Regions from separate parts of the Streptomyces polygonati genome, predicted to be linked through region 2. Evidence: predicted binding sites of a transcription regulator. Region 2 holds the regulator's gene; the other holds the start of a gene.

Region 1 (15,832 bases), on a different contig from region 2:
GGTCACACCCGCGCTCGGGCCGTCCTTCGGCACCGCGCCGGCCGGCACGTGCAGGTGGACGGCGCGGTCCTTGAGGTCGGCGACCGGCAGTTCCAGCTCCGCGCCGTGCGAGCGCAGGAAGGACAGCGCGATCTGCGCCGACTCCTTCATCACGTCGCCCAGCTGACCGGTGAGCTGGAGTCCCGAGCCGCCGGTCTCCGGGTCGGCCAGCGACGCCTCGATGTAGAGCACGTCGCCGCCGGCGCCGGTGACCGCCAGACCGGTGGCCACGCCGGGCACCGCGGTCCGCCGCTCCTCCGGGTCCTGGGCCGCCTCCGGTACGTGGTGCGGCCGGCCGATCAGCGCGCGGAGGTCGCCGGCGCCGACGGTGAACGGCAGTTCCTGGTCGCCCAGCTCGTGCCGCGCCGCGATCTTCCGCAGTATCCGGGCGATGGTCCGCTCCAGGGTCCGCACCCCCGCCTCGCGGGTGTACTCGCCGGTGAGCTTGCGCAGCGCGTCCTCGGCCAGACTCACCTCGTCCTCGGCCAGGCCGGCCCGCTCCAGCTGGCGCGGGAGCAGGTGGTCGCGGGCGATGACGACCTTCTCGTCCTCGGTGTAGCCGTCCAGCCGCACCAGCTCCATCCGGTCGAGCAGCGGCTCGGGGATGGCTTCCAGCACGTTGGCGGTGGCCAGGAAGACGACGTCGGACAGGTCGAGTTCGACTTCCAGGTAGTGGTCGCGGAAGGTGTGGTTCTGCGCCGGGTCGAGGACCTCCAGCAGGGCGGCGGCCGGGTCGCCCCGGTAGTCGGAGCCCACCTTGTCGACCTCGTCGAGCAGCACCACCGGGTTCATCGACCCGGCTTCCTTGATGGCCCGTACGATACGGCCGGGCAGCGCGCCGACATAGGTCCTGCGGTGGCCGCGGATCTCCGCCTCGTCGCGGACGCCGCCGAGCGACACCCGGACGAACTCGCGGCCCATCGCGCGGGCCACGGACTCGCCGAGCGAGGTCTTGCCGACCCCGGGCGGCCCGACCAGGGCCAGCACCGCGCCGCCGCGCCGCCCGCCCACCACACCGAGGCCGCGGTCGGCCCGGCGCTTGCGGACGGCCAGGTACTCGGTGATGCGCTCCTTCACGTCGTCCAGCCCGGCGTGGTCGGCGTCCAGCACGGCGCGGGCGCCCGCCACGTCGTAGGTGTCCTCGGTGGTGGTGTTCCACGGCAGTTCGAGGACGGTGTCCAGCCACGTACGGATCCAGCTGCCCTCGGGGGAGGCGTCGGAGGAGCGTTCCAGCTTCTCGACCTCCTTCAGGGCGGCCTCGCGGACCTTCTCGGGCAGGTCGGCGGCCTCGACGCGGACGCGGTAGTCGTCGCTCTCGTTCTCCGGGTCGCCGTTGAGCTCGGCGAGCTCCTTGCGGACGGCCTCCAGCTGCTGGCGGAGCAGGAACTCGCGCTGCTGCTTCTCCATGCCCTCCTGGACGTCCTTACGGATGGTCTCGGCGACGTCCTGCTCGGCGAGGTGGTCGCGCAGCCACTGTATGGCCAGCCTCAGCCGGGCCACCGGGTCGGTGGTCTCCAGCAGCTCGACGCGCTGCTCGGTGGTCAGGTACGGGGAGTAACCGGAGTTGTCGGCGAGCTGGCTCACGTCGTCGATCTGCTGGACGCGGTCCACGACTTGCCAGGCACCGCGCTTGCGCAGCCAGCTGGTGGCCAGCGCCTTGTATTCCTTCATCAGCTCGGTGACGGTGCCGGGGGACTCCCCGACGGCCGGCTCCTCCACCAGGGTGCCCTCGATCCACAGGGCCGCGCCGGGGCCGGTGGTGCCGGCGCCGATCCGGATACGGGCCCGGCCGCGGATGACCGCGCCCGGGTCGCCGTCGGACAGCCGGCCGACCTGCTCCACCGTGCCGAGCGTGCCGACCGCGGTGTACTTCCCGTCCACCCGCGGCACCAGCAGCACCTCGGGCTTCCCTGACGCCCCCGGTCCCGGCCCGCGGTGTGCCGCCTGCGCGGCCTCTACGGCGGCACGGACCTCGGAGTCCGTGAGGTCGAGGGGTACGACCATGCCGGGCAGGACGACTTCGTCGTCCAGCGGGAGAACGGGCAGGGTGAGGGGGTTGGGGGTCCGAGGCTCAAACGCCATGATCGCTCCCTTTGCAAGCAAGTTGAGTACACCTGACTCAATGCGGGGGGCTCCGCCGGTGTTCCCGGGTGGCTGTTCGCCCTGAGCGATCGGCCGCGACGCGGCGGTGGGGGGCGAATGGGGCGAGCCCCTTGCGGTCGTCTCCTGGCCTCAGCCCGGTGCCGGGCTGAGCGCGCAGTTCCCCGCGCCCCTGGGCAAGCGACCACCGCCCGGCGACGGAAACTCCAGGCTTTAGAGGCGCGGGGAACTGTGCGGGCCGCGCGGGGGCGATCCGTCAGAATGGGGGGCATGCCGGGTACGTATGACGTCGACGCCGACCCCGTCGTGCTGGAGCGCACTGAGGGGCCGTATGGGGAAGTGGTGCTGCGGCGGCGCGGGGGGCGGTTCGAGATCATCGCCAATGGGTGCTTCCTGATGGACACCTCCGACGGGCGGTCGGAGCGGCTGCTGGTGGACGCGGCGCTCGACGCGCTGGAGGAGGGGCGTACCGGCCAGGCGCGCGGCGGGCTGAGCGTGCTGATCGGCGGGCTCGGGGTCGGCTTCTCGCTGGAGAGGGCCGCGGCCGAGCCCCGGTGGGCCCGGATCGACGTGGTGGAACGCGAGACCGCGGTCGTGGCGTGGCACCGCGGCGGCCCGCTCGCGCCGTATTCCGGGCACGCCCTGGACGATCCCCGGGTGCGGGTGCTGGAGACCGACCTGGTGGCGTACGTGGCCGGGGCCGGGGAGCGGTACGACGCGCTGTGCCTGGACATCGACAACGGGCCGGACTGGACAGTGACCGAGAACAACGACAGTCTCTACACTCCCAGCGGCCTCACCGCCTGCCGGGAGCGGCTCAACCCCGGTGGAGTGCTCGCCGTCTGGTCGGCCCGGCCCTCGGCCGCGTTCGAGGCGGCACTGCGCGGGGCCGGCTTCTCCCGGGCCCGCACCATCGAGGTCCCGGTCGCCCGCGGCGTACCGGACGTGGTGCACGTAGCCGTCACGGCGTGAAGGCGACACAGGCGTCATAGTCAGGGCGGTTCCCCGCCCCGTACGCTGCCCGGGGAGCCCGGCCCAGGTCACCGCGGGGCTGCCGCAATCAGGACGATCTTGTGGGGCGGAACGTGGACAGCACGCAGACTTCGGGCGCGCAGCGCCGGGTGCTGGTCGTCGAGGACGACCAGACGATAACGCAGGCGATCGCGGCCCGGCTCCAGGCGGAGGGATTCGCGGTACGGACCGCCGGCGACGGCCCGTCCGCGGTGGACTCGGCCCACTCCTGGCAGCCGGACCTGCTGGTCCTCGACGTGATGCTGCCCGGTTTCGACGGCCTGGAGGTCTGCCGCCGGGTGCAGGCCGACCGCCCGGTGCCGGTGCTGATGCTGACCGCCAGGGACGACGAGACGGACATGCTGGTCGGGCTCGGCGTCGGCGCCGACGACTACATGACCAAGCCGTTCTCGATGCGGGAGCTGGCCGCCCGGGTGCACGTCCTGCTGCGCCGGGTGGAGCGCGCCGCCACCGCGGCCCACAGCTCGCGCGGCGCCAGCATCCAGCTCGGCGACCTGGAGATCGACCACGCCCAGCGCCGGGTCCGGGTGGCCGGCTCCGACATCCACCTCACCCCCACCGAGTTCGAGCTGCTGGTGTGCCTGGCCCAGCAGCCGCGCGCGGTCCTCTCCCGGGAGCAGCTGCTCGCCGAGGTCTGGGACTGGGCGGACGCCTCCGGCACCCGCACCGTCGACAGCCACGTCAAGGCGCTGCGCCGCAAGATCGGCGCCGAGCGGATCCGCACCGTGCACGGGGTGGGCTACGCGCTGGAGACCCCCGCTCCATGAGCGGCCCGAGCGACCCGGACCGCCGCGGCGGCGCCGGGGCCGTCAGCGGCTGGCGGCGGCGGGCCTGGGCGGCGCTGCGCCCGTGGGACCCCTTCCGCTCGATCAAGGCGGCCCTGCAGCTGCTGGTGATCGTGTCTGTGCTGATCACCACCCTGCTGGTGACGGTGGCCATCCACTCGGGCACCGAGCTGCGGGTGATCACCATCTTCTCGATCATCGCCTCGCTGCTGATCACCCAGATCGTGGCCACCAATCTGACCGCGCCGCTGCGCGAGATGACCGCGGTGGCCCGGGCGATGGCGGGCGGCGACTACAGCCGCCGGGTGGCCCGGGTGCGCCGGGACGAGGTGGGCGAGCTGGCCGAGACCTTCAACCGGATGGCCGCCGACCTGGCCGCCGCCGACCGGCACCGCAAGGAGCTGGTGGCGAACGTCTCGCACGAGCTGCGGACCCCCATCGCGGCGCTGCGCGCGGTGCTGGAGAACGTGGTGGACGGGGTGTCGGCCGCCGACCCCGAGACGATGCGGCTGGCCCTGCAGCAGACCGAACGGCTCGGGAAGCTGGTCAGCCAGCTGCTGGACCTGTCGAGGCTGGACAGCGGGGCGGTACGGCTGGAGCTCAAGCGCTTCGAGGTGTGGCCGTATCTGTCGGCGGTGCTGAAGACCGCGAGCCTGGGCATGGAGAGCGCCAAACCCACCGGCTCGCGGTCCCGGCCGCGCGCCGACGTCCATCTGCACCTGGATGTGTCACCTCCCGAACTGGTCGCCTACGCGGACAGCGAGCGGCTGCACCAGGTGGTGGCCAATCTGGTGGACAACGCGGTCAAGCACAGCCCGCCCGGTGGCCGGGTGACGGTCCGGGCCCGCGGCGGCGCGGCGCCGGGCAGCCTCCAGCTGGATGTACGGGACGAGGGCCCCGGCATCCCGGAGGCGGACCGGGTGCGCGTCTTCGACCGCTTCCACCGTGGCTCCCACCCGGGCGGCGACGGCGGTACGGGGCTGGGGCTGGCCATCGCCCGCTGGGCTGTGGACCTGCACGGCGGCCGGATCGAGGTGGCCGAGTCGCCGCGCGGCTGCCGGATACTCGTCACCCTTCCGGGCGGATCAACAGCGCACCATTGACGCCGATGGGTGCACCATGGACGCAAGCCGCCTGGCAGGCGCGCGGCCGAAGAAGCCCGTGCAACAACGTGTGTGACCTCGTGTGACCTCGTGAAACCGGTCAAGACCCTGAATAGGGACCACATTCCCGCCAGGAATGGCGCCGAAACCATGCTGTGGGTGTGACATGCGCGACGACTGGACCCCAGGCCTGCGAGCAGGGGTCCTGAAGGCGTAGCCTTTATTTCCGCTGTCCACCATCTTTGTGAAGCGGAAGAGGGCGGTTGCCGCCGTGTCGTCACAGTCCCCCAATAGCTCTAGTGTCTCGACCGACCACCAAGGGCAGGGCGAAGGCCCTGCCGTGGGTTTCGGCCCGAACGAGTGGCTCGTCGATGAGATCTACCAGCAGTACCTCCAGGACCCGAACTCGGTAGACCGAGCCTGGTGGGACTTCTTCGCCGACTACAAGCCGGACGGCTCGGCCGCACCGGCCGCCCCCTCCGGCCAGGGCGGTGCCTCCGGCGCCGCCGCACGCGCTGTCGCGGGTGTCGCGGGCGCCGCCCCCGCCCCGGCGGCCCCGTCGGCGGCCTCCGGCAACGGCCGGGCCGCGACCCTCCCGGCGTCCCCGGCCGCCGTGAACGGCTCCGCCGCGACGGCGACCACCGCTCCGCCCGCGGCGTCCGCGCCACCCGCTCCGCCCGCCGCCGAGACCGCCGCGCCCGCACCGGCCCCGGCTCCCGCTCCCGCCGAGCCCGCCGCCCCGGCGCGGCCCGCCGCCGCGAAGCCGGCCGAGCCGGCCGCCAAGGCCGCCTCGAACGGCGCGGCGCCCGCCGAGGCCTCCGCCACCGAGTACGTCACCCTGCGCGGCCCGGCCGCCGCCGTGGCGCGGAACATGCACGCCTCGCTGGAACTGCCTACCGCCACCTCGGTGCGGGCCATCCCGGTGAAGCTGCTGTTCGACAACCGCATCGTCATCAACAACCACCTCAAGCGCGCCCGCGGCGGCAAGGTCTCCTTCACCCACCTCATCGGGTACGCGATGGTGCAGGCCCTCAAGGCCATGCCGTCGATGAACCACTCCTTCACCGAGAAGGACGGCAAGCCCACCCTCGTCAAGCCGGAGCACGTCAATCTGGGCCTGGCCATCGACCTGGTGAAGCCCAACGGCGACCGCCAGTTGGTCGTCGCGGCCATCAAGAAGGCCGAGACGCTGAACTTCTTCGAGTTCTGGCAGGCCTACGAGGACATCGTCCGCCGCGCCCGCACCGGCAAGCTGACGATGGACGACTTCTCCGGTGTCACCGCCTCGCTGACCAACCCGGGCGGCCTGGGCACCGTGCACTCGGTGCCGCGCCTGATGCCCGGCCAGTCGATGATCCTCGGCGTCGGATCGATGGACTACCCGGCCGAGTTCCAGGGCACCTCCCAGGACACCCTGAACCGGCTGGGCATCTCCAAGGTCATGACGCTGACCAGCACCTACGACCACCGGGTGATCCAGGGCGCCGCCTCCGGCGAGTTCCTGCGCGTCATGAACCAACTGCTGCTCGGCGAGAACGACTTCTTCGACGACGTGTTCGCCGCGCTGCGCATCCCGTACGAGCCGGTCCGCTGGCGCACCGACATCGACACCGGGCACGAGGACGATGTCACCAAGGCCGCCCGGGTGTTCGAGCTGATCCACTCCTACCGGGTCCGCGGCCATGTGATGGCCGACACCGACCCGCTGGAGTACCGCCAGCGCAAGCACCCCGACCTGGACGTGCTGGAGCACGGGCTCACCTTGTGGGACCTGGAGCGGGAGTTCGCGGTCGGCGGCTTCGCCGGCAAGTCCCTGATGAAGCTGCGCGACATCCTCGGGGTGCTGCGCGACTCCTACTGCCGCACGGTCGGCGTGGAGTTCATGCACATCCAGGACCCGAAGCAGCGCAAGTGGATCCAGGACCGCATCGAGCGCCCGCAGGGCAAGCCGGAGCGCGAGGAGCAGCTGCGGATCCTGCGCCGGCTGAACGCCGCCGAGGCCTTCGAGACCTTCCTGCAGACCAAGTACGTCGGCCAGAAGCGCTTCTCGCTGGAGGGCGGCGAGTCCGTCATCCCGCTGCTGGACGCGGTGATCGACGCCGCCGCCGAGTCGCGGCTGGACGAGACCGTGATCGGCATGTCCCACCGCGGCCGTCTCAACGTGCTGGCGAACATCGTCGGCAAGTCGTACGCCCAGATCTTCCGCGAGTTCGAGGGCAACCTCGACCCGAAGTCGATGCACGGCTCCGGTGACGTGAAGTACCACCTGGGCGCCGAGGGCACCTTCACCGGCCTGGACGGCGAGCAGATCAAGGTCTCGCTGGCCGCCAACCCCTCGCACCTGGAGGCGGTCGACCCGGTGGTGGAGGGCATCGCCCGCGCCAAGCAGGACATCATCAACAAGGCCGGCACCGACTTCACCGTGCTGCCGATCGCGCTGCACGGCGACGCGGCCTTCGCCGGCCAGGGCGTGGTCGCCGAGACGCTCAACATGTCGCAGCTGCGCGGCTACCGCACCGGCGGCACCGTGCATGTGGTGATCAACAACCAGGTCGGCTTCACCGCCGCCCCGGAGTCGGCGCGTTCCTCGATGTACTGCACCGACGTGGCCCGGATGATCGAGGCGCCGATCTTCCACGTCAACGGCGACGACCCGGAGGCCGTGGTCCGCGTGGCGCGGCTGGCCTTCGAGTTCCGGCAGGCGTTCAACAAGGACGTCGTGATCGACCTGATCTGCTACCGCCGCCGCGGGCACAACGAGTCGGACAACCCGGCCTTCACCCAGCCGCTGATGTACGACCTGATCGACAAGAAGCGCTCGGTGCGCAAGCTCTACACCGAGTCCCTGATCGGGCGCGGCGACATCACCCTGGAAGAGGCCGAGCAGGCGCTGCAGGACTACCAGGGCCAGTTGGAGAAGGTCTTCACCGAGGTCCGCGAGGCCGCCTCCGCCCCGGTCGAGTCCACCACGCAGGAGCCCTCGGCGCCGCGGCCCGGCTTCCCGGTCGCGATGCCCACCGCGATCACCGCCGAGGTGGTCAAGCGGATCGCCGCCTCGCAGGTGGACATCCCGGAGAACGTCACCGTGCACCCGCGGCTGCTGCCGCAACTCCAGCGCCGGGCCACCATGGTCGAGGACGGCACCATCGACTGGGGCATGGGCGAGACGCTGGCGATCGGTTCGCTGCTGCTGGAGGGCACCCCCGTCCGGCTGGCCGGCCAGGACTCCCGGCGCGGCACCTTCGGCCAGCGGCACGCGGTGCTCATCGACCGGCAGACCGGCGAGGACTACACCCCGCTGCAGCACCTGTCGGAGGACCAGGCCCGTTACAACGTCTACGACTCGCTGCTCAGCGAGTACGCGGCGATGGGCTTCGAGTACGGCTACTCGCTGGCCCGGCCGAACGCGCTGGTGATGTGGGAGGCGCAGTTCGGCGACTTCGTCAACGGCGCGGCCACCATCGTGGACGAGTTCATCTCGTCGGCCGAGCAGAAGTGGGGCCAGACCTCCGGCGTCACGCTGCTGCTGCCGCACGGCTACGAGGGCCAGGGCCCGGACCACTCCTCGGCCCGGATCGAGCGCTTCCTCCAGCTGTGCGCGCAGAACAACATGACGGTCGCCGTGCCGTCCACCCCGGCCAACTACTTCCACCTGCTGCGCTGGCAGGTGCACAACCCGCACCACAAGCCGCTGATCGTCTTCACCCCGAAGTCGATGCTCCGGCTGAAGGCGGCGGCGTCGAAGGCCGACGACTTCACCAACGGCCAGTTCCAGCCGGTGATCGGTGACACCACGGTGGACGCCGACGCGGTGCGCAAGGTCGTCTTCTGCTCCGGCAAGGTCTACTACGACCTGATCGAGGAGCGGGCCAAGCGCGGCGCCACCGATGTCGCGTTCATCCGCATCGAGCGGCTCTACCCGCTGCCGGGCACCGAGATCCAGTCCGCGGTGGCGCCCTACACCAAGGCGCAGAAGTTCGTCTGGGCGCAGGCCGAGCCGGCCAACCAGGGCGCGTGGCCGTTCATCGCGCTCAACCTGATCGACCACCTGGACCTGCTGCTCGGCGCGGCCCCGGACAACGCGGACCGGCTCCGCCGCGTCTCCCGCCCGGCCTCCTCCTCGCCGGCGGTCGGCTCCGCCAAGCGGCACGCGGCGCAGCAGGAAGAGCTGATCAACGAGGTCTTCGAGATCTGACCCGATCCGGATCCGATCCGGGATCGGACCGGGCCCCGCGGCCCGGTGTCACACACGGCCGAGGCCCGTACCTTCGCGGTACGGGCCCCGGCCGTTGTCGTGCTCGCTCGGTGGGAGCTTCGTGCGGGGGGGGCGTGCGGACCGCGCGGGTCAGGAGCTGAACGGTCAGGAGCTGAACGGCTCGAAGTCCCAGTGCGGGCGGGTACGGGACCGGGCGGCGACCGTCTGCGGGTGCTGGGGGCCGAGGGTGGCGGCGAGCGCGTCCAGCCCCTCCTCCTCGATCTTGTCGGCCTCCTGGCGGCGGCGCAGATTGCGCAGGTCGGCGGCCAGCGCGATCCGGCAGGACAGCGTCAGCGGATGGTGCTTGCCGAGTCCGGACGCGGCCCGGTCACCGGTCACCCGGCTCAACTCGGCGGCGCCTTCCGGGTCACCGGCCAGATTGCGGGCCGCCGCGGCGTTGAGCGCGCAGCCCAGCGTCCAGTAGTGATCGGGGCCGACCGCCCGGGTCATGCCGTCCAGCGCGTCCTCGATCTCGATCTGCGACTGCTGGCGCTCGCCGGAGGCCCGCAGGATCAGGCCGTGGCCGCCGAGCGCCCCGGCGGTGTACGGGTGCCGGTCGCCGAGCCGGTCGCGGTAGCGGCCGATGACCCGCTCGCTGAGGTCGCGGGCCCGGTCCAGGTCGCCGTGCTGCCGCTCGAAGTTGGACAGGGTGAGGGCGACACGCAAGGTGAGCGGGTCGAAGTCGCCGCGGACCCGCTCGCAGCGCTCCAGCAGCCGGGCCAGTACATTGGCCGCCCTGGTCCGGTCGCCGGCCCGGTGGTAGCACTGGGCCAGATTGTGCTCGGCGCGCAGCGTCTGGGGGTTGTCCGGGCCCAGCACGGTGCGGTGCACCTCGGAGTTGCGCTCCTGCACCGAGAGGGCCTGGTCGTAGCGCCCGAGCAGCCGCAGGTCGTGGGCGTAGGAGTTCTCCGAGGAGAGCGTCCAGTTGTTGCGGTCGCGCAGCAGCTCGCGGCGGATCTCCATGGTGTCGAGGTCGAGGTCGAGGGCGTCCTGGAAGCGGCCGAGCAGGCGGTAGATGAGCGCCAGGTTGTTCTGCGCCATCAAAGTCACCGGGTCACGGTCGCCGAGCAGTTCGACATAGGCGTCCCGGACCGTCTCCGAGAGTTCGAGTGTCTCCGCGTAGCGTCCGAGGTTGCGCAGGTCGGAGGCGAGGTTGGCGGCGGCGCGCAGCGTCAGCAGGTCTCCGGCGCCGCGATCGGCCAGCAGTGTCTCGTACGCCGCCCGGTCGATGCCCTCGGTGGTGGTGTACTCGCCGGTGGCCCGCAGCAGATTGGTCCGGTGGTGCACCAGGTCCCACAGCCGGGGGTGGCCTGGCTCCAGCAGCCGCGGCCAGTACTCGCCGGCGATCTCGGCGACCCGCAGACCGGTGAGGTATTCGCCCGAAAGGTAGAGATAGCGCAGGCAGTTGAGGACCATGCCCTGGATCTCGGGGTTGGTGCTGTCGAGCGCGCCGGAGGCCGACAGGTGCGGGACGATCTCGGCGTAGCGCGGCCACAGCCGGGTGTCGCCCGGCCGGCCGGGGTCGGCGGCGGCGAGGATCTTGCGGACCACCCGGGAGTAGACGTTCTCCTCGTCGTCCGGCATGTCGCTGCGGACCGCCTGGTAGACGAGGCGGTGCATCTGCACGATCTCGGTGGAGCCGGGCGGCTCCTCGGTGCCGACCTCCTGCGGGTCGGACTGGATGACGGACCACTGGGCGAGCTTGCCGATCGCGGAGTTCCACAGCAGGGGGTCCTCGATCAGCCCGGCGAGCTGCTCGGGCATGTCGCGGATCGGCAGGTCGCGCAGCAGCCGGACCGGAATGGGCCCGGGCGCGAAGAAGACGCACAGCCGCAGCAGGTCGACGGCCTCGGGCTTGTCCTCGCGCAGCCGGTTCAGCAGTATCGAGAAGGCCGTGTAGTACGTCATCTGGAAGTCGGCGGCGACCTTGAGACCGGACTCCACATCGGCGCCGTGCCGCAGCAGTTCGATGTACTCGTCGACGGGCATGGCCGAGTCGTTGAGCGAGCCGGCGTTCTGGTCCAGGGCCAGGGCCAGGTCGCCGAGGGCCTCGGCGAGCTTGTCCGCGTCGGCCTCGTCGATCCGGGGCGCGCGGCGGCGGATGAAGGCGACGGACTCGACGCGGTCGTAGACCGGGACTTCGAGCAGGGCGCTGTTGTACTCGCCCCATTCGCGGTTCTGCGAGGTGATCAGCACATGGCCGGGGCCGGCCGGGACCAGGTCGTGGATCTCGTCCGGGCGGTCGGCGCCGTCCAGCACGATCAGCCAGCGGAAGTACGGATCGCCGCGGCGCAGCGCGTCGTGCACGGCGCGCAGCCGCTCGCCGTACTCCCGGCCGGTGGTCAGCCGCAGCGCCGGGGCCAGCGCGGCCAGCTTCTCGCGCAGGGTGCCGCGCTCGGCGGCGCGGACCCACCACACCACGTCGTACTCGGGCGCGAAACGGTAGACGTACTCGGCGGCGATATGGGTCTTGCCGACACCGGACAGGCCGTGCAGGGTGGCGACGGCCGCGCCGGGTTCGGCCAGCTGGAGCTGCTGGTGGAGGTCGGCGATCAGCTCCTCGCGGCCGGTGAAGCGGGTGTTGCGGCGCGGGACGCCGCCCCAGACGGCGGGGGGCTCCAGCGGGAAGCGGGGGCCGCCGCCCGCGCCTTGCGTGTCGGTGCCGGCCGCGGAGCGGGCGGGGGTGATGCCGAGCCGGGCCAGCAGCCGGCGCTCGGCCTCGGCGGCGCCCAGGCCCCACAGATCGGCGGCGCCCAGGGCGGCGGAGGCGGTCGGCAGCGCGGCGGAGGTGACGGAGACGGCGGCGAACCGGTCGCTGTTGGGGGGCACGACCTCGCGCAGCGCGCTGTTCCACTCCTGGCGGCTGCGCGGGCCCAGCCGGAAATACCACTCGCTGAGCACGATCAGGACGCGGCCCTCGGAGAGCAGCAGATCGCGCAGGCCCTGCTCGACGCTGCTGTCCGGGGTGATGTCCCAGCGCTGCAGCACCACCTGCTGGCCGTGCTTCTCCAGCCGGCTGGCGATCCACGACGCCCACGCCCTGTTGTACCCCGCGAAGCTGACGGTCACGGGTCCCCACCCCACCGCTGACGCGGTGTTCCGCCCTCCGGCCATAGGACCGACTCCCTCGTTGCGCGCGTTTCGTCGCTGACGTGGCTTGGACCTACCGGTGTGGCCACTGCGCCAGAAACTACACTGATCTGGTCCCCCGCTGACGGACAGTCATGCCCTTTCCTGTGGATAAGTACGGTTCAGTCCTGTGGACAAGCGGGCGTCACCGGCGAAGGGCCCGCTGCCGCCGCCAGATGACCCGGCTGGTCTCGACGTAGGCCGCCGCGCGGGCCAGGTGACCGCTGGGCGGTACGTGTTCCCGCAGTCGAGTGTGATGCGCGGCCATCGCCCTGACCAGGGTCAGTCCCCGCGGGGTCAGCCGGCTGGACCCGAGCAGCTGCGGCAGCGCCGCCTCGACCTGCTGGCGGCAGCGGCAGTGATCGGCCCAGGCGGCGTCCCGCCGGGCCGGGCCCGCCTCGCTGAGCGCCACGCCCAGGTGGAAGTCGGCCAGCGCGAGGTGCGCGTACGCGCCCTGGAAGAGGCCGTCGAAGGGGCGCGGGTCGGGGCGCCAGGGCGCCCAGTAGCTGGGGGTGTCGTCGGCGGTGTGCAGCACCGTCAGCGAGGACAGCGCGAGCAGTTTGGCGTGCTGCAGTTCGTGGACGAGGGTCGCGGCCAGTTCCAGGCCGCCGCGCGGGGTGCTGCTCAGCAGCGCGCCGAACGCCTCGCCGCGGGTCGCGCTGCACCGGGCGGTGGCCGAACCGGCCAGCGGCACGAAGCAGTCGAGCAGCGCGTCGGCCTCCCGGGCGCGTGAGCCGTCGCCCAGCCGCAGCCAGCTCTGGGCGTCCTGCCAGGCGCCGCGCCAGCGGGCGTGCTCGGCGCCGTCGAGCGCGCCGACGGCGGTCAGGCCGTACGGATTGGTGTGCCGTTCCTCGTCGCGGTACGGGTCGGCGTCGTCGACCAGGACGGGGTGGCCGCCGGCCGAACGCAGGCCGCGCAGCGGCCGCCAGCCGGGCGCGGCGGACCGCCACACCCCGTCGGGCCCTTTGCGCACCTCCACGCGGGTGTCGGCGGTCCGCAGCCAGAGTGTGCTTCCGTCGCCGTCGACCCGGGCCCGGGCGGTTCCGGCCGGCGGCCGGTAGCTGCCGAGCGTCGGCAGGTGCAGCGCCCCGCCGTACAGCGGCACTTCGGCGCCGAAGCGCAGCCCCGCGCGGGCCGCCGCGGCGGCGGCGATCGCCCCGAGGTGCCCGAGGCCCGCCACCGGCGGCCGCTCCCCCCGGCTCAGCGCGCGCAGGCAGCGCTCGGCCCAGGCGCCGGTGAACGGATAGTGCACCACCCGCCGGGCGGCGGCCGGGTCGGCCCGCTCGGCCTCTTCCAGCAGCCGCCAGTCCCGCAGCACCCGCTCCCCCTCGCCCGCCGCCAGCACCCCGGGCGTCGCGCCCCGTACCGCGTCCAGCAGCGCCCGCAGCGTCAGCAGCCGCCGCGCCCGCTGCCCGGCGACCAACGACGCCAGCACCCGCGGTTCCCCACGGGTGGCCCCCAGGGCCATCAGCAACTCGTCCGTGACACGCGGCCCGGTGAAGACACTCACCGGACGGCCTCCCGCCGGGCCACCCGGCCCCGACCCGCACCGCTGCTGCGGCGCGACCGCGCCCAGACCCCGGCCGGAGCAGCCCGCCGCAAGCAGACACCCACCGGGACGCCTCCCCGCCCGCCCGTCCGCCCCCGAGCAGCCCGCCGCGCCCAAGCCTGCGCCGGACCGCCCCTCACCCGGCCCCGACCCGCAACGCTCGGGCCGCGCCAATGCGCGTAGACCCCGGCCGGAGCGGCCCGCCGCGTGCACGCGTTCACCGGGGCGCCTCCCCGGTCGGGGCGGCGGCGGCCGCCTGGTGGAGGCGGGTGGAGATGTGGCGGATGAGGTGGGCGAGGTCGGCGCAGTAGACGGAGGGGTTGCGGAAGCCGTCGGGGGACTTGTAGCGGTGGACGTAGTGGCCGCCGCCGCAGATCGTGACCAGGGGGCAGGCGCGGCAGGTGGCGGCGAGGGCGGCGAGGCCGGACTGGCGGGCGGCGATGGCCGGATGGGCCAGGGCGTCGTCGAAGCTGTGGCGGAAGACGTCGAGGCCGGTGGCGGCGGCGCCGTCGTAGGCCGACTTGAGCGAGTCCACCTGCTCGATGGCGCCGTCGGCCTCCACCACCACGCTGGTGAAGGGTTGCAGGCCGAGCCGTTCGCCGGCCGCCGGGACGCCGAGCAGTAGTGCCACGCACTCCTCGAACAGCCTGATCCGGGTACGGCGCCGGTCGGCGTCCCACCAGCGGTCGAAGACGGCGGTCAGCCAACGGCCGTACGGCGCGGGGTCGCCTGCCGGCGCCGGCAGGCCCGGCGGCGGCGCCGTCCAGTTGCCGTGCGGCAGCAGCAGATCGATCATCGGCGGGTCGAAGCCGAGCAGCGAGTCGTACACCTCGACGGGGTCGTGCCGCAGGTCCACGACGCACAGCACCCCCGCGTACGCCTCCGGCGCGGTCCGGGCCAGCAGCCGGATCCCGGCGGACGCGGCCCCCCAGGAGGGGCGGCCGGCGTGGTCGGTGCGGGCCGCGTTGTGCGCGGGCAGGCCGCCGTCGAGGCTGACGCCGATCCGCAGGCCGGCTTCCCGGAGCAGGCGGATCCGCTCGCGGGTGAGCAGCGTGGCGTTGGTCTGCACCCCGGCGTGCACGGTCGCGGGGACGAGGTCCCGGATGAGCCGCACATCGGCGGCCAGCCGCCCGGCGCCGGCCAGCAGCGGCTCGCCGCCGTGCAGCACGACGGCGACCTCGCCGAGCCGGTGGGCGACGGTGTGCTCGGCGATGCGTTCGGCCGTACGCCGGATCACCTCGGCGGGCGGGACGCGGGGGCGGTCCCGCCAGCTGCGGTCGGGTCCCGCGTACACATAGCAGTAGGCGCAGGCGAGATTGCAGCGGCTGTGCACCTTGAGGATGAACTGCCGTACAGGTGAGGCGCGTACGGGTGGCTGCGGCGCGGCGCCCACGCCGCGGTTCGGCGGCCCGGTCCGCGTCGGCTGCTGGACCACCTGCGCTCCTTCCCGTACCGGCCGCCCCGTTCGGCCCTCGCGGTTGTTCCCGCCGGGCCACCGGGAGCAAACTCCCCGGTAGGGTTTTGGCGTGTCCCGCACCGCGCGCGGCCTAAAGCAGGCCGGAGCGCGGCGCGTGGAGTCGTGCGCCGGTCATACCGAACTGTCGTGCCCCCACAGGGACTCGTCCCCGCTGCCCGCCACCCGCTCCCGCAACTCCGCGACCAGCTCCGACAGTACGGGGTGCGCCGCCGTCCGCAGCGCTTCCAGGTCCATCCCGAGCAGGTCCACCTCCGGGCCGGCCGCGCTCTCCGGGGCCGCCCGGTCCGGGGCTTCGCCGTCCGTGCCGTGCGGGACCTGTCCGCCGGGGACGGCCTCCGCCGCCGGCTCGGCAGGCTCTTCCGG
Region 2 (15,832 bases):
GCGCGGGCGGCGGCCAGCCATTGCGGGAACTCATGGAGCAGCTGGTCGTAGAGGTCCGCGTCGGAGATGGACGTGGGTGAGCCCCCGGCGGCGAAGAACCCCGCATTGTCGACCACGCGGCGGCCCGGCACCGGGAGATCGTCGAGCTTGTGCAGGAAGCGGAACTCGTCGTCGCCGAACCCGACGAACTGCCAGAAGATCGGCAGCCGGGCGGCCGTGCACAGGACATGCTCGGCCGCGGTCCGGGAAGAGGGGGAACCGTCGGTCTGGAAGATGACGAAGGCCGGGTCGTCGGCGCCGCACGCCTCGTAGTGATCGATGACGGCCTGCATGGCGACGTGGTAGTTGGTACGTCCCATGTGGCCCATGGAGTCATGCAGGGGATTGATCCGGTCACGGTACGCGTCGAGGCTGATCTCGGCGGTTCCGTCGATGTCCGTGGAGAAGAAGACGACCGGCACCACCCCGTCGTCATCGAGGTTGGCGGCCAGCGCGAGAGTCTGTTCGGCCAGGTGCTGCACGGAGCCGTCGCGGTAGTAGCGGCGCATGCTGCCGGAGCGGTCCAGGACGAGGTAGACGGCGGCACGCTCGCCGCCGACCTGGTTCTTGACCAGCGAGACCGCGGCGGTCTTGTACAGATCGACCAGGCCGGGAGCGTGGTCGGCGATCTTCTCCAGGCTGACGGCGGAGGCGGTCTCCCGGGGGCTCTTGCGGTAGTCGATCCGCGAAGGCTTGCGATAGTCGATGGTCATGCGCCGCGATTGTCCTCCGATCGAGCCGCCTTCGTCCGGTTTCGCGAGACCGCCGCCAAGGAGTTCCTCACGCCGTCGCCGAGGCCCTCGCCCTGCCCGGCGCCTGGCGGCGGGACAGGCGTTCCGCCCCGCGGCGCCCTGCTCCCCGGCGCCGCTGTCCGAAGTGGGTGGCCGGGTAGCGGCGGGCGGGCCTATCGTTCGGGGTGGTCGGCGGGGTCCGACGGGGGAGTGTGGCGTCGTGGGTGACTGGTCGAAGTTGCGGGGGTCCCGTACGGTGCGGCCGGAGTCGGTTGCCGGGCCGCCCGTGGTGGTGCGGTGCGGGCTGACGGACAGTCTGCTGGGCGGTCTCACGGTGTCGGTCGGGCACTTCTTCGCGCGGGCGCCGGACGAGGAGCGTCTTGCGGCGGGACTGGCGGTGGCGCTGGACCGGGTGCCGGTGTTCGCGGGGCGGCTGCGGGTGGCCGGCGGCGGGCTGGAGATCGTCTGTGACGGTACGGGTGTGCCGGTGGACAGTCACGACGTGGACGCGACCCTGGGCGAGCTGATGAGCCGGGTCACCCTGCCCACCGCCGGGCTGGTCGACCATGTCGACGCGGCGAAGGCACGGGCCGGGGAGGCTCCGCTGCTGACGGTACGGATCAGCCACGCCTCGGACGGCGGCGCCGTCCTGGGCATCTCCTGGCATCACGCGGTGGGCGACGTCCAGAGTTTCGTGCTGCTGATGCGGGTCTGGTCGGCGGCCGTGGAGGGGCGCGCCCTTCCGGAGGTGGAGCTGGTCACGGACCGGGACGCGTACCTGGACCGGGTGCTCCCGGCGGAGGACTGCGGGCGACCCGGATTCCGGGTGCCGGGGCCGGAGGAGGCGGCCGTCCTCGCCCGTGAGGTCGCGGTCTCGGGCCGGGCCAACCGGACCGTGCAGATCTACTTCGGCGACGCCGAGACCGAGCGGATGCGCGAGGCCTACAGCGCGGCGGCCGGCCGCCGGCTCTCGAACAGCGACGTGCTGTGCGCCCATACAGTGTGCGCGGTGCGGGAACTGGACGGTGACGGAGACGGAGGGACCGGAGGTGCCGGAGGGCTGACCGTGCCGGTGAACGTGCGGCGCCCGCTGGGCCTGCCGCAGGCCGTGCTCGGCAACCTCCTCGGAGAGATCCACCTGGAGACCCCGGCCGGCTGCGGCCCCGCGCAACTGGCCGCGCGACTACGGGCAGCGGTAGCGGACTTCACCGGGTCGCACCTCAACCTGCGGGCCAATCTGGCGTTCTTGGAGAGCATCGGGCAGAGCCGGCTCGGCGACTGTGTGCCGCTGGGCTTCGATCCGGCCAGGCACAGGATCACCTTCTCCAACTGGAGCCGTTTCGGGCTCTACGACCTGACGTTCGGCAGCGGACCCGCGCTCTTCTTCAGTCCGGTCGCCAATCTGCAACTTCCGTGGGTCACCTGGCTGGTGGAAGGCTTCGAGAACACCGGATCGCTGCTCACCGCGGTACTCCCGGCCCGGCTGACCGGCCGCCTGCGAGGGGCGGAGGGCCATGCCCTGCTGCACCGCTTCCGCGCCGCGGGCGACGTACTCCCGCCGACGGCGCACGCGGTCCGCAGACTGGCCTGAACCGGCGGGGGCGGAACCGGCGGGACGGCTCCCCGCCGCCGTACGGTCATACGCTCACCGGCGCCAGTGACATGTGCACCGAGCGGACGGTGCTCGCTCCCTCGCCGACGGCGGCGGCGACGCGCTTCATGGATCCGGCCCGGACATCGCCGGCCGCGAAGACGCGCGGCAGACTGGTCTCGAAGGGCAGCGGGCGGCGGCCCAGCTCCGACCAGCGCGGGGCGAGCGTCGCGTCGTCGATCCGCACGTCGGTGAGGATGAAGCCGTGGTCGTCGAGCGCCACGCCCTCCAGCCAGTCGCTCGCCGGGGTGGCGCCGATGAAGCAGAACAGGCCCCAGCACTCCAGCTCGGTCTCGACCACGTCGCCTCCGGTCCCGCTGCGGACGGTCAGGCCATGGAGGCTCTCCCGGCCGTGCAGCTCGCTCACCTCGGTGGAGGTGTGGACGGTGACGGCGGGATGGGTCTGGATGCGGTCCGCCAGGTAGGAGGACATGCCGGCGAAGAGGTCCGCGCCGCGGAGGATCAGGTTGACCGGGCTGCCCCGGCCGGCCAGATAGAGCGCCGCCTGGCCCGCCGAGTTGGCGCCGCCGACCACCGCGACCGCGCGCTGCCCGCAGGCCCTGGCCTCCAGTTCGGTGGCCGCGTAATAGACGCCGGCGCCCAGGAAGTGGTCCCAGCGCGGCAGGGGCAGCGACCGGTAGCTCGCGCCGGTGGCGATGACCGCCGCCCGGCTGCGGATCTCGGTGCCGTCCCGCAGCACCAGGCGCAGCAGGTCCCCGTCTCCGTCCTCGTCCAACCGGGCAACCTCGCAGGGGCTCGCGATCCGGGCGCCGAACTTCTGCGCCTGGACGACCGCGCGGCCGGTGAGGTCGGCGCCGCTGATGCCCGAGGTGAAGCCGAAGTAGTTCTCGATCCGGGAGCTGGCCGCGGCCTGGCCGCCCGTGGCGACGGAGTCGAGGACCAGTGTCTGCAGGCCCTCCGAGGCTCCGTAGACGGCCGCGGCGAGTCCGGCCGGGCCGCCGCCGACGACCACGAGGTCCAGGGTCTGGCCGGCCACCGGCCGGTAGGACATGCCGAGGTGTTCGCCCAGCTCGGCGGGTGTCGCCCGGCGCAGCACGCCGGTGGGGGTGATCACCACCGGGAGTTCGTCCGCTTCGGCGCCCGCGGCCTTGATCAGGGCCTCGCCGGCCGACGTGCCCGCCGCGACCCAGGTGTGCGGCTGGCGCTGGCGGACCGCGTAGGTGCGAAGGGCCATGGCTCCGGCCGACATGTCGCGGCCGACGATGACCAGGGTGCCCGCTCCCGCGTTCACCCGCAGTCCTTCCCGGCGGGCGAGCAGGGCGCGCAGCACGATGTCGGACAGTTCGGGGTCCTCGTCCATCAGCCGCCGGAACGACGCGGGATGGACCCGGAGGACCGCGCCCGGCTCGGAGACCCGGGCACTCAGGTAGGTCGACTGGCCGGTGAGCAAATTCAATTCCCCGCTGAATTGATGTTCGCTGTGGCTGGCGACCACCACTTCCTCCTGCTGCGGTCCGGCGGTCCGGAGAATTTCGACGCCGCCCGACTCGACAAGGATCATCGGGCATCCCGTCTCGCCGGCGTGGAACAACATGTCACCGGTACGGGTGGTCTCTTTCTCCGCCCCGTAGGACACCATGCGCGACCATTGCTCGTCATTCAGCCGGGGCCACGCGTCCTTCATTTCCGGCGTCGTCATCGTCCGTCATCGCCCGTCATCGTCCATCGTGGTCCATCGTCGTTCATCGTGATCAGCCCCGCTGTTCGCGGGTCCAACCGCTCGTTCGCGAGGTTCACCGTGCCGGCGGCGGCGCCGGCACCCGGGAGTTCGCCGGTGCCCTTCCCGTTCCGGAACTCGTGGGTGCCGGCCGCCGCGGGCGCGTGCCCGGATGGGCCGTCAGCGAGTGGCCTGCGCCGCGGTGTTGATCAGCGACGCGACCGCCTGGGGGTGGGAGACCGGCGAGACGTGCGAGGAATTGATCAGCCGCACGTGCGAGCCGGCGTGCTTCGCCATCACCTGCTGTTCGGCCGGCGGGATGAGCTTGTCCTGGCGGCCGATCAGCGCCCAGGAGGGAATCGTCTTCCAGGCGGGCACGCCGGACTTCTCCATCAGCGCGGACGCCGCCACCGGGCGCTGGGTGGCGATGAGCTGGTTCTGCCGGACGGCGGACACGTCCGGGGCGAACGCCGTTCGCACCAGCCGCGGCTTGAGGTAGAGGTCGGCGACTCCCGCGGGGGCGCCGGGGAAGGGGACCTCGTTGAAGACGGTGGTGGGGTCGGCGACGGCGAGCGCGGATCCCGGCTTCGCCGCGGTGAGACTGGTGACGCTCTGACCCTGGTCGGGGATGTAGGCGTCCGCGTAGACGAGTGCTTTGACGTTCCGGTTGCCCAGGGCCGCGTTGGTGATGACCATGCCGGCGTAGGAGTGGCCGGCCAGCACGATCGGGCCCTTGATCGTCTTGAGGAAGTCGGCCAGATTGGCGGCGTCGCTGCTCACCCCGCGCAGCGGGTCCGGCGGGGCGACGACGGGATAGCCCTCGTTCTCCAGGTCGGTGATCACGCTGTTCCAGCTGGATCCGTCGGCCCACGCGCCGTGCACGAGCACCACGGTGGGTTTGGCCGAGGAGGGTGAGGGCGCTGCGGAGGCGGTGGTCGCGGGTACCGCCACGGCGGTCACCGTGAGCACGGTGGCCGCGGCCGCCGTCCACATCCCTCGGTGGTGAGAACGGGCTGATGTCTTCCGCGCAGCGAACATGGGCACCCCTTTCCGGGGTTTGTCGATGAATTGATCGGTCTTTCGACGGAGAACGAGCGGGCGAGCGGGACATCACGCCGGTACGCCGGAAAGTATGGGCGGACGCTATTGGGCCGGCGGGAAATGGCTCGCGCCAAAGGGCTCGGATACGTGACCGGTCGAAACAGAAGGACGTACTCCCTTTCCGTCACGTCCAGGAGCGACAACGTCAAAAGAATACTTCCGGGGAGATGACTTCGCCCGGTGGGCCGCTGCGGGCGACATCCTTGCCCGCGAGGGACAGGTCAGCCCGGACCGTGCGGAGCAATTCACCCGTCCGGGTGAGATCAGGGGCGCGGCGCATTCGGCGGACCGGCGGTCTGCGCTCTCCGGTCCGCGGCCCGCCGTCCGCCTGCCAGGGGGCGTTGCACCCCGGCGACCGTCCCCGCCCGGGGGCCCCGCCGCCCTTCCGGGCGACCCCGGCGGGGAAATCCCGGCCCGCAGGCGTGTCTTCGGGATGCGGACCGAGCGCGTGACCGATAGTCGGTTTGTCGGTCCGCAAGGCATACCTACCCGTATGACCCCCGGCCGGCCGAGCCGCCAGCACCACTGCCCGACGCCCCCACCCACCCTTTGAGGAGCCCGCGTTTGTCCACCGCCGGATCGGTCTCCGAGCCCGTTTCGGGACCGGTGCCGGGGACCTCGGCGGCCCCCGGGCCGGGCCGGAGGCGACGGCGGGAGCGGTTCGCGGACCGGACGCGGGGCGCTGGCCAGCGGGTCGCGGCGGCCTGGCGGGCGGCGTGGCGGGCGCTGCTCGTCTTCGCGGTGGCCCGGGTGGCCGGGCTGATCGTGGTCACCCTGTGGGCGCACCGGCGCGGCACGCACCCGCGTGACGCGCTGGGCCTGGACTGGGACGGCCTGTGGTACCACCGGATCGCGGACTGGGGCTACGGCACCTTCATCCCGGGCTGGGAGACGCCCGGCCTGCGCTACAGCGACCTGGCCTTCTTCCCGCTCTACCCGATGACGGTGCGGGCGGTGGACACCGTGCTCCCGGTCGGCTCGGTGACCTCCGCGCTGCTGGTGGCGTGGCTGTCGGCGGGCCTGGCGGCCTGGGGGGTCTTCGCGGTCGTCGACCACTGCTACGGCCGCCGGGTCGCCACCGCCCTGGTGCTGGTGTGGGGGCTGCTGCCGCACGCCGTCGTCCTGACGATGGCGTACACCGAACCGATGATGTGCGCACTGGCCGCCTGGGCGCTGTACGCCACGATCACCCGGCGCTGGCTGACCGCCGGGCTGCTCAGTGTGCTCGCCGGGCTCTGCCGGCCGAACGCCGCCGCGGTCGCGGCGGCCGTCACCGTGACCGTGCTCGCCGACGCCTGGCGCCGCCGGCGTACCGGGCTGCCGCAGCAGCCGCGGGCCTGGGTGGCGGCGGTGCTCGCCCCGCTGGGCTGGCTGGGCTATGTCGGCTGGGTCGGCCGGCAGACCGGCGGCGGGCCGCGGGACATCGCGACGGGCTACTTCGCGGTGCAGCGCCGCTGGGGTTCGCAGTACGACTTCGGGGTCTACGCGGCGCACTACCTCAAGCAGCTGGTGCTCGACCCGGCCTCGCTGACCGCCTACCTGTCGGCCGCGCTGTGCGCGGCGGCGCTCGCGCTGCTGGTGCTGGCGCTGCTGGACCGGATGCCGCTGCCGCTGCTGGTCTACTCGGCGGTCCTGGTGGTGATCGCGCTCGGCGGCGCCAACTTCTTCTCCTGCAAGCCGCGCTTCCTGCTGCCGGCCTTCCCGCTGCTGGTGCCCCTCGCGACGGCGCTGGTCAGAGCCCGGCCGCGCGCCGCCGCCGTGGCGGTGGTCACGCTGGCCGGGATCTCGCTCGGCTACGGGGCCTATGTGCTGACCGTGGTCACCGTGCCGCTGTAGGAAGACCACCCGGGAGCGCGCCCGGGCCGCGCGGCCTAGCGGCCCAGCGGCGCGGCCCCGGCAGCGCGGCCCTCGGCTACGCCTCAGGAGTCGGTCTCACCGTCGCCGTCGCCCTGGATGCCGCTGTCCGCGTCCTTCTCCAGGCCCAGCGTCTCGCCGACCCACTTGTCGAACTCGATCGACGCCCGCACCCAGCTCACCGTGCTGGACACGAAGTGCTCCAGGCTGACGCCCATGCCGATCACGGTCTGCGCCTCGCCGATCAGGCGGACACTGCCGTCGTCGTGGGTGTGCGTGTAGACCTTCGGCCACAGGGTGCGGCGGTTCCAGTCGTCGATCACCTCGTACAGATGCGGCTTGTCGTCGACGCTGTACGGGTGCTCGTAGAAGGTCCGGACGGCGAAGACCGCCTGGTCCCCCTCGCCGCGGAACATGAAGTAGGTGCGGAACTCCTCCCAGGGAGCGGCGAGATCGCCCTCCTCATCGACGAGGTACTTCAGCTCCATCTGATCCAGCAGCTGCTTCACCAGCTCCTGGTCCGGAATGAGCACGCTGGGGGCGGCTCCGCTGGGCTCGGGGTCCGGCTGGCCCCCGAAATCAGGAATCGAGGACGGATCGATGCTCACCGTGAAGTCCCTTCGTGACGTTTCCGTTCCATCCTCCCCCATGCGACCCCGCACGTGGCAACCCCCGCCGGTAGGCGCTCGGCATATCGACGGGGGTCCGGCACATGGCCGGGTGGCGGAACGCCGCCGGGGACCGCCGCCCGGCGGCGTCCGGCGGCGTCCGGCCCCGCTACTTGGTGAGATCCGGCCCGGTCGCCGCCCCCACGATCAGGCCGTCCAGCGCCCGGTCGACCCGGACGGTCTGGCCGTCGAGGATCTCGCCGGACAGGATGGCGCGGGCCAGCGGGTCGCCGATCGCGGTCTGGATCAGCCGGCGCAGCGGACGGGCGCCGTACGCGGGGTCGTTGCCCTCCGCGGCGAGCCAGTCCAGCGCCGGGTCGGTGATCTCCAGGGTCAGGCGGCGGTCGCGGAGCCGGGCGGCCAGCCGGTCGGTCTGGAGCCGGGCGATCCGGCGCAACTCGTCCTTGTTGAGCGCCGAGAAGACCACGATGTCGTCCAGCCGGTTGAGGAACTCCGGCTTGAAGGAGGCCCGCACCGTCTCCAGCACGCTCTGCTTCTTCTGCTCCTCGCCGAGGGTCAGGTCCACCAGGTACTGGCTGCCCAGGTTGGAGGTCAGGATCAGGATGACGTTGCGGAAGTCGACCGTACGGCCCTGGCCGTCGGTGAGGCGGCCGTCGTCCAGCACCTGGAGGAGGATGTCGAAGACCTCCGGGTGGGCCTTCTCCACCTCGTCCAGCAGCACCGCGCTGTACGGGCGGCGCCGTACGGCCTCGGTGAGCTGGCCGCCCTCCTCGTAGCCGATGTATCCGGGCGGGGCGCCGACCAGCCGGGCGACCGAGTGCTTCTCGCCGTACTCGCTCATGTCGATGCGGACCATCGCCCGCTCGTCGTCGAAGAGGAAGTCGGCCAGCGCCTTGGCCAGCTCGGTCTTGCCGACGCCGGTCGGGCCGAGGAAGAGGAAGGAGCCGGTGGGCCGGTCCGGGTCGGCGATGCCGGAGCGGGAGCGGCGTACCGCGTCGGACACGGAGCGGACGGCCTCGCTCTGGCCGATCAGCCGCTTGCCCAGCTCCTCCTCCATCCGCAGCAGCTTCTGCGTCTCGCCCTCCAGCAGCCGGCCGGCCGGGATGCCCGTCCAGGCGGCGACCACGTCCGCCACGTCGTCCGGGCCGACCTCCTCCTTCACCATCTTCGGCGAGGCGCCCTGGGACGACTGGGACTTGGCCTCCTGCTCCTCGCGGGTGGCCTCCTCCAGCTCGGCCTCCAGTTTGGGCTTCTCGGCGTAGAGCAGCTTGGAGGCGGACTCGAAGTCGCCTTCGCGCTGGGCGCGCTCGATCCGGGTGTCGATGTCGTCGAGGCGTTCCTTGAGCTCACCGACCCGGTTGAGGCCCTGCTTCTCCTTCTCCCAGCGGGCGGTCAGGCCGCGCAGCTCCTCCTCGCGGTCGGCGAGGTCCTTGCGCAGCTTGTCCAGCCGCTGGACGGAGGCGGGGTCGGTCTCGTTCTTGAGCGCCATCTCCTCCATCAGCAGCCGGTCCACCGCGCGCCGCAGCTCGTCGATCTCGACCGGCGAGGAGTCGATCTCCATCCGGAGCCGGGACGCGGCCTCGTCCACCAGGTCGATGGCCTTGTCGGGCAGGAAGCGGGCGGTGATGTAGCGGTCGGAGAGGGTGGCGGCGGCCACCAGCGCCGAGTCCGCGATCTGCACCTTGTGGTGGGCCTCGTAGCGCCCCTTGAGGCCGCGCAGGATCGCGACCGTGTCCTCCACGCTCGGCTCGGCGACCAGCACCTGCTGGAAGCGCCGCTCCAGCGCGGGGTCCTTCTCGATCCGCTCGCGGTACTCGTCCAGCGTGGTGGCGCCGACCATCCGCAGCTCGCCGCGGGCCAGCATCGGCTTGAGCATGTTGCCGGCGTCCATCGCGGAATCGCCGCCGGCGCCCGCGCCGACCACGGTGTGCAGCTCGTCGATGAAGGTGATGATCTGCCCGCCGCTGTCCTTGATCTCGGCGAGTACGGCCTTCAGCCGCTCCTCGAACTCGCCGCGGTACTTCGCGCCGGCCACCATCGCGCCGAGGTCGAGCGAGACCAGCCGCTTGTTGCGCAGGCTCTCGGGCACATCGCCCTTGACGATCCGCTGGGCCAGGCCCTCCACCACGGCGGTCTTGCCGACGCCGGGCTCGCCGATCAGCACCGGGTTGTTCTTGGTGCGGCGCGACAGCACCTGGACGACCCGGCGGATCTCCTGGTCGCGGCCGATCACCGGGTCGAGCTTGCCCTCGCGGGCCGCGGCCGTGAAGTCCGTGCCGTACTTCTCCAGCGCCTTGTAGGTGCCTTCGGGATCCTCGCTGGTCACGCGCTGCCCTCCCCTGGCCGTCTCGAAGGCCGACAGCAGCGCCTTGGCCTTCGCGCCCTGTGCGGCCAGCAGCTCCCCGGACGGGCCGCCCTTGACGGCGATCCCGATCAGCAGGTGCTCGGTCGAAAGGTACGCGTCACCGAGCTCCTTGGCGCGCTGCGAGGCGTCGGCGATGACCGCCAGCAGGTCGCGGTTGGCCTGCGGCGGGGCGACGGTGGAGCCCTGCACCTTGGGCAGCGCCGCCACCAGGCGCTCGGCGCCGGTGCGCAGGGCCGCCGGGTCGGCGCCCACGGCCGTCAGCAGGTCGAGGATGTTCTCGTTCTCCGCGCCGCTCAACAGGGCGAGCAGCAGATGCGCGGGCGTCAGGTCCGGGTTTCCCTCGGCGACGGCCCGGGTATTGGCGGCGTTCAGCGCTTCCCGGCTCTTGTTGGTCAGCTCGGCGTCCACGGGGGTGGCATCCTCCTCGTACGGTGAACCTGCCTGTAGCAACATGCAGTAAGTTGAGTCTATGCCACTCAAGGCAGTTTCGGGGGAAGTTGGCGGGAAGTCGGGGGTGCGGGCCGGGAAGCAGCGAGGGAAGTCGGCCCCCGCGGCCACCGGTGGTCGCGGGGGGCCGGGCGCGGCCTGCCGCCGGGGGCCGCTCGCGGTGGCGGTCGACTGTGCCGGATTTTGTGTGATCGTTGAAGAACGCGCAGCGACGATGCAAGAATGCGGCCACAACTCCATTGGAGATCAACGGAGTTGCTCACACACGCTTCCGCACGACCCCGCTTCGCGTCGCGTCTCGCACCTCCGCAGCCGTATTCCGTACGTCGCCCCGCAGGCCGGCCCGCAGGCTCGCCCCGCGGCCCCGTACGCCCATACCTGCGGGCGCCCGTACCCTCCCGTACGTCCTCCCCGCTCGTGACCCGCTCATGAAACCGCTCGTGAGGATTCCCATGACCGCTGCGCACCCCATGGACCCGTCCGGTGCCGCCGTCCACGCGGACGGCGACGCACTGCGCGAGGCGGGGGCCGCCTGCCCGGTGCTGCTGCCCGGCGGCGTACCCGGGATGATCGTCTCCCGGCACAAGGAGCTGCGCGACTTCCTGGCCGATCCCAAGGTCGCCAAGAACGCCCGGCACTTCGCCGCCTACCAGCGCGGCGAGATTCCCGCCGCCTGGCAGCTCAACGCCTTCGCCCTGGTCAACGGCATGACGACGGCCGACGGCGACGACCACCGGCGGCTGCGGGGACTGGCCACCAAGGCGTTCACCCCGCGCCGGGTCGCCGCGATGCGCCCCTGGATCGAGGAGCTCACCGGCGTCCTGCTGGCCGCGCTGCCCGGCCACCGGGACGCCGACGGCGTGGTGGACCTGCGCCGGCACTTCGCCTACCCGCTGCCCATGGGCGTGATCTGCGAGCTGCTCGGCGTGGACGTCCGCCACCGCGACGGACTGCACCAGCTCACCCACACCATGGTCAGCACCTCCAGCGGCGCCGCCGAGGCGATGGCCGCGCAGGCCGGTATCCACGCGGTCCTCGGGCAGGTCGTCGCCGACCGCCGCGCCGCGCCCGGCGAGGACCTCACCAGCGCGCTGATCGCGGCCCGCGACGACGACCTGGACGGCGGCGCGGAGCGCCTGAGCGACGAGGAACTCATCGGCACCCTGCTGCTGATGATCGTGGCCGGCCACGAGACCACGCTCAATCTGATCACCAACGCGGTCCGGGCCCTGTGCGGCCACCCCGAGCAGCTCGCCCTGGTCCTGGCCGGGGAGGCGTCCTGGGACGCGGTGGTCGAGGAGACGCTGCGCTGGGACAGCCCGGTGGCCAACTTCCCCTTCCGCTATCCGACCACCGACATCGAGGTGGGCGGGGTCACCGTGCCGCGCGGCACCCCGGTGCTCGCCGGGTATGTCGCCGCCGGGCGCGACCCGCGCGAATACGGCCCGGACGCCGACCGGTTCGACATCACCCGGCCCGCCACCCGGCACCTGGCCTTCGGGCACGGCGCCCACTACTGCCTGGGCGCGCCGCTGGCCCGGCTGGAGGCGGTGATCACGCTGCGCGAGCTGTACGCGGCCTATCCGGGGCTGCGCCTGGCGGTCCCGGACGCGTCGCTGCCACCCCTGGCGGGATTCATCGGCAACAGCGTGTCGAAGCTGCCGGTGCGGCTGGAGTGACGGGAGAGGTCCCGCGGCTACCGTCGCCCGCATGGCCCTTCTCGACCCCCGCTCGCCCGACCCCGGCTATCTCGCCTTCTGGCGCGAGTACCACCTGTGCACCTTGACCACCCCGCGCCGGGACGGCACCCCGCATGTCGTCCCGGTCGGCGTCACCTACGACCCGGCGGCCGGGCTGGCCCGGGTCATCACCGGCCGCGGCAGCGCCAAGGCCGCCCATGTCCGCGCCGCCGGCCCCACCGGGGCGCCGGTCGCGGTCTGCCAGGTCGAACGCGGCAGGTGGGCCACCCTCGAAGGCCTCGCCACCGTCTCGGCGGACCCGGCGCGGATCGCCGACGCGGTCGGCCGCTACGCCGAGCGCTACGGCCGTGTCCCCGCGCCCAACCCGGAGCGGATCGTCATCGAGATCGCCCTCACCCGGGCGATGGGCAACGCCTGACGCCCGGCCTCGACAGGCCCGCGGGGCCGGCCCGGGGGCTCGCGGCGGCTACCGGCTACTCGCTCGACCGCTTGATGGGCCGCCACACCACCAGCGCGCTGGTGTGCTGGACGTCCTGGTACGGGACCAGGTCCCGGCGGTAGGAGGCGTGCACCGCCGCCTCCCGCTGCTGGATGACGGCGGCGGCGCCCTCGACGGCGGCGGTGAGCTCGGCGACCCGGGCCTGGAGCGCGGCGACCTGATTCTCCAGCTCGATGATCCGCTTGATCCCGGCCAGATTGATGCCCTCGTCCTGCGACAGGCGCTGCACCTCGCGGAGCTGCTCGATGTCGCGGGCCGAGTAGCGACGGCCCCGGCCGGCCGTACGGTCCGGGCAGACCAGACCCAGGCGGTCGTACTGCCGCAGGGTCTGGGGGTGGAGCCCGGACAGTTCGGCCGCCACCGAGATGACGTAGACCGGGGACTCCTCGGTCAGCTGATAGGGGTTACGGCCCATTCCGCGGGGTCCGCGGACCCCGCCTCCGTCGACCGTCATCGCTTCACGCTCCCTTAGCGGCCTTGAAAAGCTCCGCCCGCGGATCGGCGTCCGCGGTGGCATCCCGATAGGACTCCAGCGCGTCGAGGGCCTTGCCCTCGGTCTTGTCCGGCACCGCCACCTCGACGGTGACGAGCAGATCGCCCCGGGAGCCGTCCTTGCGCACCGCGCCCTTGCCGCGGGCGCGCAGCGTACGGCCGTTGGGGGTGCCCGGGGGCAGCTTGAGGGTGACCGCGGGCCCGCCGAGGGTGGGCACCTTGATCTCCCCGCCGAGGGCCGCCTCGACGAAACTGACCGGCACGGTGACCGTGAGGTTGGCCTCCTTGCGGCCGAACACCGGGTGCTTCCCCACGTGCACGACCACGTACAGATCGCCGGCCGGACCGCCGCGCTCGCCGGGGGCGCCCTTGGCACGCAGCCTGATCCGCTGCCCGTCGGTGACACCGGCGGGGATCCGGACCTGCATGGTGCGCGAGCTCTTCGCCCGGCCGCTGCCGTGGCAGACCTCGCAGGGATTCTCCGCGATGAGGCCGCGGCCCTTGCAGTCCACGCACGGGTCGGTGAGCGAGAAGCCGCCACCACCGCCGCGCGAGACCTGCCCGGTGCCGACACAGGTCGGGCACACCCGCGGCGTGCCGTTCTTGTCGCCGGTGCCCGAACACGCCTTGCAGGGCGCCTGCGAGGACATCCGCAGCGGGACCGTGGCCCCGTCCACCGCCTCGTTGAAGCTCAGCGTGACCTCGGACTCGATGTCCTGGCCGCGGCGAGGCTGCACCCGGGTGGTGCCGCCCCGGTTGAACAGGCCGCCGAACACATCGCCCAGGCCGCCGCCGAAGCCGCCGCCCTGACCGGTGCCCGTGCCGCCGCCGGGGGCCTGGGGGCCGCCTCCGAAGAGGTCTCCCAGGTCGAAGTTGAAGCCGCCGTTGCCGCCGGCTCCCGGCCCCGGGCGGAATCCGCCGTTGCCGAACAGCGCGCGGCCCTCGTCGTACTCCTTGCGCCGCTTGGTGTCGGACAGCACGTCGTTGGCCTCGGAGATCTCCTTGAAGCGCTCCTCGGCCTTCGCGTCGCCCTTGTTGGCGTCCGGGTGGAACTCGCGGGCGAGCTTCCGGTACGCCTTCTTGATCTCCGCTTCGGTGGCGTCCTTGGGGACGCCGAGGACCTTGTACAGGTCCTTCTCCAACAGGTCCCTACTGATGCTCATCCCCGACGTCCCTCCTCTCCGTCCATCACGGCCGCGGCCCGGTCCATCACCGCTCGGTCCCGCACCGCCGCCGCCCGGTCACCCCTCGTCGGGGCCACCGGTCTCCTCGCCGTAGGCGTCGTCGGCGTCGTCCTTGCTCTTGCCCAGCTCGGCGCCGCCGGACTCCTCCTTGCCGGGGGCACCCGGCTGCGGTTCGGCGACCGCGACCCTGGCGGGCCGCAGATTGCGCTCCCCGAGGCGGTACCCCGGCTGGAGGATCTGCACGCATGTGGTCTGCGTGACATCCGGCGAGTAACTGTGCATCAGCGCCTCGTGCACCAGCGGGTCGAAGGGCTCGCCCTCCTTGCCGAACTGCTGCAGCCCCAGCTTGGCGGCGACCGTCTCCAGTGACTCGGCGACCGACTTGAAGCCGCCCACCAGCTCGCCGTGCTCCCGCGCCCGGCCGATGTCGTCGAGCACCGGGAGCAGTTCGGTCAGCAGGCTGGCGACCGCGACCTCCTTGACGGCGACCCGGTCGCGCTCCACCCGCCGGCGGTAGTTCTGGTACTCGGCCTGGAGGCGCTGCAGGTCCGCGGTGCGCTCGGTGAGCGCGGTGCGTACCTGGTCCAGCTGCGCCCGCAGCGCCGTCAGTTCCTTAGCGTCCCCGCCCGGGGCCGCCGGGCCACCCTCCTCGGCGGTCCCGGCGTCCTTGGCGGCTGCGGCCTTCTCGGTGGCCTCGGAGGTGGGGACGTCGGGCTCCTCGAAGCCCTTCGGCTCCTCCGTCACGCGGCACCGTCCCTCTTGTTGCCGTTCTCGTCGTCGACGATCTCGGCGTCCACCACGTCGTCGTCCGCCGGGGCCTGCTCACCGGCCGGGCCGCCGTTGGGGCCGCCCGCGGCCGCGCCGGCGCCCTCGGCGCCCGCGTTGGCGTACAGGGCCTGGCCCAGCTTCTGGCTGACGGCCGCGACCCGCTCGGTGGCCTCGCGGATCGACGCGGTGTTGCCGTCCTCCGCCGACTCGTTCTTCAGCTTCTCCTTGAGGTCCGCGATCGCGGTCTCGACCTCGGACTTGACGTCCTCGGGGAGCTTCTCCTTGTTGTCCGCGATGAACTTCTCGGTCTGGTAGACGAGCTGCTCGCCCTGGTTGCGGGTCTCGGCGGCCTCGCGGCGCTTGTGGTCCTCGTCCGCGTACTGCTCGGCCTCCTGGCGCATCCGGTCGACCTCGTCCTTGGGCAGCGAGGAGCCGCCCGTGACGGTCATCCGCTGCTCCTTGCCGGTGCCCAGGTCCTTCGCGCCCACGTGCATGATGCCGTTGGCGTCGATGTCGAAGGTGACCTCGATCTGGGGCATCCCGCGCGGGGCCGGCGGCAGGCCGGTCAGCTCGAACATACCGAGCTTCTTGTTGTACGCGGCGATCTCGCGCTCGCCCTGGTAGACCTGGATCTGCACCGACGGCTGGTTGTCCTCGGCCGTGGTGAAGATCTCGGAGCGCTTGGTCGGGATCG

What was found. The regulator HspR, encoded in region 2, represses chaperone genes until heat shock. The targets are predictions, from matches to a motif close to TTGAGNNNNNNNNNCTCAA.
Region 1: the regulator HspR is predicted to act here: its motif matches at 2,144-2,162, upstream of lon (endopeptidase La).

What each region holds. Positions count from the first base shown of each region.
Region 1 covers NZ_JBHSBB010000010.1:166,650-182,481, forward strand. Annotated here, with positions in the region: gene lon (endopeptidase La) at 1-2,121, opposite strand, end outside; gene ACFO3J_RS13415 (spermidine synthase) at 2,410-3,111, shown strand; gene ACFO3J_RS13420 (response regulator transcription factor) at 3,225-3,938, shown strand; gene ACFO3J_RS13425 (HAMP domain-containing sensor histidine kinase) at 3,935-5,059, shown strand; gene ACFO3J_RS13430 (multifunctional oxoglutarate decarboxylase/oxoglutarate dehydrogenase thiamine pyrophosphate-binding subunit/dihydrolipoyllysine-residue succinyltransferase subunit) at 5,331-9,254, shown strand; gene fxsT (FxSxx-COOH system tetratricopeptide repeat protein) at 9,420-12,428, opposite strand; gene ACFO3J_RS13440 (HEXXH motif domain-containing protein) at 12,589-13,953, opposite strand; gene ACFO3J_RS13445 (FxsB family cyclophane-forming radical SAM/SPASM peptide maturase) at 14,210-15,385, opposite strand; gene fxsA (FxSxx-COOH cyclophane-containing RiPP peptide) at 15,581-15,832, opposite strand, start outside.
Region 2 covers NZ_JBHSBB010000014.1:758,032-773,863, reverse strand. Annotated here, with positions in the region: gene ACFO3J_RS23900 (vWA domain-containing protein) at 1-752, opposite strand, end outside; gene ACFO3J_RS23895 (acyltransferase) at 991-2,361, shown strand; gene ACFO3J_RS23890 (FAD-dependent oxidoreductase) at 2,408-4,081, opposite strand; gene ACFO3J_RS23885 (alpha/beta fold hydrolase) at 4,280-5,092, opposite strand; gene ACFO3J_RS23880 (hypothetical protein) at 5,765-7,036, shown strand; gene ACFO3J_RS23875 (YbjN domain-containing protein) at 7,120-7,662, opposite strand; gene clpB (ATP-dependent chaperone ClpB) at 7,832-10,456, opposite strand; gene ACFO3J_RS23865 (cytochrome P450 family protein) at 10,948-12,174, shown strand; gene ACFO3J_RS23860 (pyridoxamine 5'-phosphate oxidase family protein) at 12,206-12,613, shown strand; gene ACFO3J_RS23855 (heat shock protein transcriptional repressor HspR) at 12,669-13,148, opposite strand; gene dnaJ (molecular chaperone DnaJ) at 13,153-14,349, opposite strand; gene grpE (nucleotide exchange factor GrpE) at 14,428-15,114, opposite strand; gene dnaK (molecular chaperone DnaK) at 15,111-15,832, opposite strand, start outside.